Regions from separate parts of the Enterococcus malodoratus genome, predicted to be linked through region 2. Evidence: predicted binding sites of a transcription regulator. Region 2 holds the regulator's gene; the other holds the start of a gene.
The links. Region 2 encodes LexA, which represses DNA repair genes until DNA is damaged. Its sites were predicted from a motif close to CNAACANNTGTTNG; they were not measured.
Positions count from the first base shown of each region.

Region 1: a site for LexA is predicted at 2,494-2,507, ahead of uvrB (excinuclease ABC subunit UvrB). Genes of this name have one in related genera too.

Region 1 is NZ_JAQDPG010000002.1:501,614-506,006, reverse strand. It holds gene PGP85_RS05720 (amino acid ABC transporter ATP-binding protein) at 1-146, opposite strand, end outside; gene PGP85_RS05715 (amino acid ABC transporter substrate-binding protein/permease) at 159-2,324, opposite strand; gene uvrB (excinuclease ABC subunit UvrB) at 2,570-4,393, shown strand, end outside.
Region 2 is NZ_JAQDPG010000002.1:247,645-252,037, reverse strand. It holds gene tkt (transketolase) at 1-1,578, opposite strand, end outside; gene PGP85_RS04595 (DUF896 family protein) at 1,671-1,913, opposite strand; gene lexA (transcriptional repressor LexA) at 2,046-2,669, shown strand; gene PGP85_RS04585 (hypothetical protein) at 2,772-3,035, shown strand; gene PGP85_RS04580 (adenine phosphoribosyltransferase) at 3,121-3,633, opposite strand; gene recJ (single-stranded-DNA-specific exonuclease RecJ) at 3,648-4,393, opposite strand, start outside.

The sequences.
Region 1 (4,393 bases), 250 kb from region 2:
CAACGAAGAAAGGTACTTTTACCTGAACCAGATGGTCCGATGATACAAACCACTTCACCTTCGCTAATACTAATATTCAAATCATTCAAGACAGTGTTATCACCAAATTTTTTCACTAAATGATTTACGACAATTTTTTTATCCATCTTATTTTCCATCTATTTCACCTTCTTATCTAAACGGTTTGCTAACTTAGTCAAGATCGTGATCAAGATCAAGTACATGATCGCGATGATCAAGTAAACGTAAGAACTTTGGGTCGTCCGCGCCACAATAATTTTTCCTGTTTGCAGCAATTCTACGACACCGATCGCAGAAATAATCGTCGTATCTTTCAAACTAATAACAAATTGGTTGATGAAAGAAGGGATCATGATCTTCACGGCCTGCGGCAAAATAATTTTTTGCATCGTCCGATTATAGGACATACCTAAGCTTCGAGACGCTTCCATTTGTCCAACTGGAACGGCGTTGATACCACCACGAACAATTTCAGCGATATAAGCACTGGCATTTAAAGTCAATGTAATAATCCCGGCTGCAAAATCAGGAATCTTGATACCGGTAATACCTGGCAGGCCAAAGAAAATAAAGAAGGCCAATACCATCATTGGAATACCGCGAATAATATCGATATAGATCCCAGCAAGGGTACGCAATCCACGAACTGGAGAAACACGGAACAATCCAAAGATGACACCTAGAACCAAGGCTAAAGCAAATGAAACTAAAGCTAATACGATCGTTTTCCATAAACCATCTAACAATGATTTATAATTGTTTTTTAGCAATCCGGTAATCGTTGATTCGTCCACAGCATCTTTTTTCTTTTCGGTGCTTCCAGAACCAATGTATTGGTTGACAATCTTATCGTACTCTCCTGTACGTTTCAATTCTTTCAAACCTTCTGTGAACATTTCTCGCAGTTCAGCATTTTGCCCCTTTTTAACAGCGAAACCATACTCACCACCAACTTCACGTTTAATTGGTGTTTTCAAATCTTGTCCTTGTTTCACGGCATAGCCGATAACAGGGTAATCATCCATCATTGCATCAATTGATCCAACTTTCAATGCGTCATATAATTGATCAGCAGCATCGAAGCTTTTGACCGTATAACCGTATTCCTTTTTATGAGCTTCTAAGAAATCAGCACTTTCCGTTCCGACTTTTGCGCCGACTGTTTTGTCTTTCAAATCTTTGTAGGATTTGATGTCTTTGTTATCTTTGGCAACCGCTAATTGAATGCCGCTTTGGAAGTAGGGATCGGAAAAATCATAATTTGCTTTTCGTTCATCCGTGATCGTCATTCCTGCGATCATTCCATCTGCTTGTCCAGATTCTAGTGCTTGCATGGCAGAAGAGAAGCCGATGAATTTGAAATCAATTTTGAATCCTTGCAATTCAGCAATTCGTTTCAGCAAGTCAACGTCGATTCCTTTGTATTCACCATCGCTGTCTTTGTATTCAAATGGAGCAAAAGCAGAATCACTGGAAACTACATAGACATCTTTTTTGGGTTCAATTTTTTTCATTTCGCTTGCAGTCGATGAGTTGCCAGAACCAGTAGAAATGTATTCACTGACGATTTTATCATAGCTGCCGTTCTTCTTTAAATCCTTCAGACCTTGATTAAACTTCTGTAACAGCTCCTTATTTTCGCCCTTTTTAACAGCGAAGCCATAAGAACTGCCTTTTTCTGGATCGCCCACCAACTTAAATGGTTGACCGTTCGTTACAGCATAACCAAGTACGGGATAATCATCAAAAATTGCTTCAACATTGCCGTTGGTCAATGCATTGTACATCGCATCAGCAGCTTCATACTGTTTGATATCATAGCCGTATTTATCTTTATTTTTTTCTAAAAAAGTGGCACTTTCGGTCCCGATCTTTGCTGCGACCGTTTTACCCTTCAAATCTTTGTAATCCTTGATATCTTTATTATCATTTTTGACAGCCATTTGAATCCCACTATCAAAATAGGGATCGGAAAAATCAAATGTTTTTTTCCGTTCATCGGTGATACTCATCCCGGCGATCATACCATCAAGTTGATCTGATTGTACCCCTTGAATAGAACTGTCGAAACCTAGTGGACGAAGATCAACTTTGAAATCTTGATCTTTCGCGATCTGTTTGATTAGATCTACATCAATTCCTATGTATTCACCATCAGAATTTTGAAACTCAAAGGGAGCGAAGGTCAAATCCGTTCCGATTTTATATGTCTTTTCCGCGGCGTTGGTCTTAGTGGCGAAGCCAAGTGTGAAAATACTTGCCATTAAGAATATAACGAATGGGATAAATTTGGTTTTTCTCATAATAATCCTCCTAATTACTTATCATTTGTTTATTATATGTTAGTTTAAGGATAAAATACAAGTAGCTCATTGTGAGATAGAAAAAAATTTGAAAACTCGTAACATGATATGTAAGAAAATATCACATCAACATTTTAACGCTTTATTATATAGTAGGAATAAAAAATGGCGAAAATATGTTCGGTATGCTATAATTTTGAAATGGAAAATCTTTGTTCATTTAATTTAAAAAGGGGGATTTTTGTATGATTGAAAGAGCAACGGATAATACGTTTGACCTTCATTCAAAATATCAGCCTGCTGGCGATCAGCCTGAGGCCATTTCAGAATTAGCCGAGGGTGTCGTCAATGGAAAAAAGGCACAAATACTTTTAGGAGCTACCGGTACAGGGAAAACCTATACAATCTCCAATGTCATTAAGGATGTTAATAAACCAACCTTGATTATTGCCCATAACAAGACGTTAGCGGGACAATTGTATGGAGAATTTAAAGAGTTTTTTCCTAACAACGCGGTGGAGTATTTTGTCAGTTATTATGATTATTATCAACCGGAAGCTTATGTTCCTTCGAGTGATACATATATTGAAAAGGATTCAAGTATCAATGATGAGATAGATAAATTACGACATTCGGCAACTAGTTCGTTATTAGAAAGAAATGATGTCATTGTGGTGGCCTCAGTTTCTTGTATTTTTGGGTTAGGCTCACCAAAAGAATATATGGAGCAAGTCGTGTCATTACGCGTCGGAATGGAAATGGATCGGAATCAATTATTACGGAATCTGATTGACATCCAGTTTGAACGAAATGACATCGATTTTCAACGTGGTCGTTTTCGTGTTCGTGGTGATGTAGTAGAAATCTTCCCGGCTTCACGAGACGAACGAGCGTTACGTGTGGAGTTCTTTGGAGATGAAATTGAACGAATTCGAGAAGTGGATGCTTTGACAGGAGAGATTACCGGAGAGACGGAGCACGTAGCAATCTTCCCGGCAACCCACTTCTTGACTAATGAGGATCACATGGAAGTGGCCATCAGCAATATCCAGAAGGAGCTAGCAGATCGTTTAGAAATACTACGAAATGAGAACAAGTTACTGGAGGCACAGCGTTTGGAGCAACGAACCAATTATGATATTGAAATGCTGCGGGAGATGGGTTATACGTCTGGTATCGAAAACTATTCACGTCATATGGATGGCCGTAAAGAAGGCGAGCCGCCATACACGCTGATCGATTTCTTTCCAGATGACTTTTTAATGGTTATTGATGAATCACACGTAACAATGCCCCAAGTACGCGGTATGTATAATGGAGACAGAGCTCGGAAGCAAATGCTAGTTGATTATGGATTCCGGTTGCCATCAGCGTTAGACAACCGGCCATTAAAGTTAGAAGAGTTTGAAGAGCGTGTCAATCAAATCGTATACGTATCTGCAACTCCTGGTCCATATGAACATGAAAAAACGGATACTGTAGTAGAGCAGATCATTCGTCCGACAGGTCTATTAGATCCGGTCATTGACGTTCGTCCGATCATGGGACAAATTGATGATCTCGTTGGAGAAATCAATGAACGAGCTGAACGCAACGAAAGGGTTTTTGTCACAACCTTAACGAAAAAAATGTCGGAAGACTTAACAGATTACTTCAAAGAATTAGGAATTAAAGTTAAGTATTTACACAGTGATATCAAGACGCTTGAACGTACAGAAATCATACGCGATCTACGTTTAGGAAAATTTGATGTACTTGTAGGAATCAATTTGTTGCGAGAAGGAATTGATGTACCAGAAGTTTCACTAGTTGCGATCTTGGATGCGGATAAGGAAGGTTTCTTACGAAGTGAGCGTTCGCTTGTACAAACAATTGGTCGGGCTGCGCGAAATTCTGAGGGTAAAGTTATCATGTACGCTGATAAGATTACAGATTCAATGCAGCGAGCGATGGATGAGACGACTCGGCGTCGGAAAATTCAGCAACAATACAATATTGATCATAATATCGAACCAAAAACAATCATTAAAGAGATTCGTGATTTGATCTCGATCAGCAAGGTTGCTGAG
Region 2 (4,393 bases):
TAAAACTGGTAAGTTTTGACGACTTAACACTAAAATTGTTGGTTTGTTTGTTGTTTCAAGTGCTTGAATCCATGCAGCAGAAGTTTCATTGCCATCGGCTGGCCGAATGACTTGAACATTCGGCATGCAGCGAACGCTGGCCAATTGTTCAATTGGTTCATGAGTTGGTCCATCTTCCCCAACAGCTACAGAATCATGTGTTAACACATAGACAACTGGCAATCCTTGAATCGCAGACATCCGAACAGCAGGACGCAAGTAATCAGTGAATACAAAGAATGTTCCACCGTAAACGCGTGTACCGCCATGTAGATGAATCCCATTCATCGCACTTGCCATTGCGAACTCGCGAACACCGAACCAAATGTTACGTCCTTCATAAGAACCAGGTTGGAATTCTGCTTCGTCAGCAATTGTTGTGTTGTTTGAGCCAGATAAATCGGCTGATCCGCCCCAGATGTTTGGAACAACTTTAGCAATTTCCTGGATAGCATCTTTACTTGATACACGGCTTGCTTGTGCAGTTCCATCTTCATAAACAGGTAATGCTTCTTCCCAATTTTCTGGTAACTCGCCAGCAAAGGCCATTTTAAATTGCTTAGCTAAATCAGGATGAGCATTTTCGTAGTTTTTAAACATTGCATCCCATTCAGTTTCTGTTTTAGCACCTTTATCATTAATTTCTTCTTTGAAACGTTTTGCAACTTCTTCTGGAACAGTGAAGTCAGGATATTCCCAACCATATACAGTTTTAGCAACATCAATTCCATCTTGTCCTAGAGGTGCCCCATGAACTGCTGATGTCCCTTCTTTGGGTGAACCGAAACCAATAACTGTTTTAATTTCAATCAATGATGGTTTATCTGTCTCAGCTTTTGCCTCATCGATTGCCTTAGAGATCGCTTCTAAGTCGTTCCCATCTTTAACCAAAATATGTTGCCAGCCATAGGCCTCGTAACGAGCACCAACATTTTCAGTGAAAGCTTTTGATGTTGGTCCGTCTAATGAAATATCATTTGAATCGTATAATACGATTAATTTACCCAATTTCATATGACCAGCCATTGAACTAGCTTCGCCAGAAACACCTTCCATTAAATCACCATCGCCACATAATGCATATGTGTAATGATCCATAACGTTAAAGCTGTCCCGGTTATAAGTTGCTGCTAAATGCGCCTCAGCCATTGCCATCCCAACTGAAGTTGAAATACCTTGACCTAAAGGACCTGAAGTAGCTTCCACACCATCTGTGTGATGATACTCGGGATGACCTGGAGTTTTACTTTCCCATTGACGGAAGTTTTTTAAATCGTCAATAGTTACTTGATAACCTGCAAGATGCAACAAGCTGTAAAGCATTGCTGAACCATGTCCTGCAGATAGAATAAAACGGTCACGGTTTGGCCAGTTTAATGAAGTCGCTGGATTGATATTCAAATGCTTTGTCCATAGAGCATATGCCATTGGAGCTGCACCCATTGGTAGACCTGGATGACCTGAGTTTGCTTTTTGAATTGCCTCAATACTTAACGTTCTGATTGTGTTTACACCTAGTTGATCGATTTTGTCGAACAAAATAGTTCCTCCTTTTTGGTCATAAATACTTTAATTACAGATTCATTGTAACCGATTTATTTTGACATTTCAATCACTTACCATCAAAAGATTTACTTTCTATTATGTAATCCTTTTTTCTTTTGGATTTTTTTCAATTTTTCTGGAGTGACATCATTGCCTTCAGGATCAACGACTTTCATCCCTTCGATATGATGACGCATTCCGCTGCGGAATGAAGAGATATATTCTTCCCGCAAAACTTTCTGCTCGTGCGCTTCAGCGTCTGTTAAGCCAACAGTTTTCTTTTTTTTAGCCAACTCGTTGATTCGTGCAATTGTTTCATCGTTAATCATCTTGAGCACCTCTTTTCCCTTTCTAATTATACATAAAAATTAGTAAGTTGAAAGTACAAACAAATACGAACGCTTGTTTGATTTGTTTGAATGATTATGCTACACTAAAAAAAACGAAAGAAGGTGCGGGCATTGGCAAAAAGAACGGAAACAAAACAATTAGAAGTTTTACGTTTCATTCATGAACGCGTTGAAAATAAAGGTTACCCACCCACTGTCAGAGAAATCGGAGAAGCTGTGAATCTTTCATCTACTTCCACAGTTCATGGCCATTTATCCAGATTAGAGAAAAAAGGTTGGATTTTACGTGATCCAACAAAGCCGAGAGCTATTGAATTGACCATTACTGGTTTAGAAAAAATTGGAGCAACTCCGCAAGTTATTCCTATGTTAGGAGTCGTTACTGCTGGTGAGCCGATTTTAGCAGTCGAAGAGGCTTCAGACTTTTTCCCGGTTCCTCCGGATCTTTCCAGTGAAGAAGGCAGTCTGTTTATGCTGACGATTCGCGGAGAAAGTATGATTAACGCAGGCATTTATGATGGGGATCACGTCATTGTTAGAAAACAATCATCAGCTACGAATGGCGAAATCGTGATCGCGATGACTGATGAAAACGAGGCTACTTGTAAAAGATTCTATCGTGAAGCCGATCATATCCGTCTTCAGCCAGAAAATGATGAGTTAGCACCTTTGATATTTGATAATGTATCCATTCTTGGGAAAGTTGTCGGATTGTACCGTAACCATATTTATTAATCGGAATTCACTTCCGATTATTTTTTTCTTTACAAAACGAACAAACATTCGTATAATGGGTATACAAACACACGTTCGCGTATTTATTAGGAGTGATTATTGATGAAAGCAGTAAGAAGATTTGGTTTAATTATCGCAGTTTTGTTGCTTGGTTTATTGATTGGCAAGTTGGGATCCCTAGCCACGATCGTCATTTTTTCTGGGTTGTTCCTTGTTTGGTTCATGTTATGGGATGAACGTAAATATGCTCAGCATTACGCTGAACATGAATACGAAGAAGATATTGAAGAAGAACATTACTATAAAGAACCAGCCGAAGATTTCTATTACGTGACTTATGATCATCATTATCACAAGTCTGCTTAAAAATACTACTCTGAACTGCTAGATATCATTCTAGCAGTTTTTTTGTGCATAGAAAAAAGCTGGAGATTTTTCTCCAGCTCACTGATTAATAATCCATTAAAGTTAAAATATCATATCCTTGGATTTTGTCACGGCCGTGCAACTCTTCCAATTCGATCAAGAACGCACACCCCACAACAATACCGCCGAGTTGTTCAACAAGTTCGATCGTCGCTTTGATCGTTCCACCGGTAGCTAATAAATCATCGGTAATCAGTACACGTTGACCAGGATTAATAGCATCGCTATGAATTGTTAATGTATCTGTTCCATACTCTTTTTCGTATTCGACTTCAATTACTTCACGAGGTAATTTACCTGGTTTACGAACAGGTGCAAAACCTAGCCCTAATTCAAATGCCACTGGACATCCTACGATGAAGCCCCGAGCCTCTGGTCCAACGACCATATCTATTTGTTTTTCTTTTGCGTAATTTACAATTTGCTTTGTCGCTTCACGATATGCATCACCATCAGCCATCAGTGGCGAAATATCGCGAAAGACGATCCCTTCCTTTGGATAATCTGGAATACTAGCAATGTAGTCTTTCAAGTTCATGTTGGTTGTTCCTCCTAGCCTTTCAGCCAATTTCTAATAGTTTCAATATCATTCATTAATAAAAACTCTTCGCTATCAATTCGAGCCATGCGTTTTTGATAAATCTTACTCTCTTCAAAAGCCCGTGTCTCGGGAGACTCGACCATTTGTAAAACGCCGTCGTTTATTGTAACAAATTTCAGCTCAGAAAACACGTGAATCATGAATACTAATAATTTTTCTGGAATTCTTAAGTAATTTGAAACATTTTTTAGTTTAAACCGAATATCTACTCGTGGCTGTTTTTGGAAAAATTGATACAGTTTGGTAAATTGATCGCGACTAGGTAGACCATTTAAATATGCTTCATCTGGACTATATAGGTACAAATAGATTCGTTCAAACCTTCCCGAGATAGAAATATTCTTTAGCAGTTCTTTTTGATCCGGGCAATCAAGGACAACTAACTGGTCAAAGTCGGACCAAGAGATAGCCTCATTATATAAAGTAATTGGCTGCTCTAATTCCTTAGCAAATAGATTTTGACTTTTTTCTTCAAAAGCTAAATACAACACATTTCCACTTTCGATTTTTTGATTCCAAGTATATTTTGCCCGACGATCGATCACCTGCATTCCATCCGAAGCAAAATCAATTAAACGTAATTGAACCTTTTTCTGGCCATTCCATTCGTTGATTTCTAAATCTCCAACAAACTGAGTATCCGGTTGCTGAATCTCTTCTCCTTCTGCTCCAAAGCCAAAGCCGATTGCATCCAATT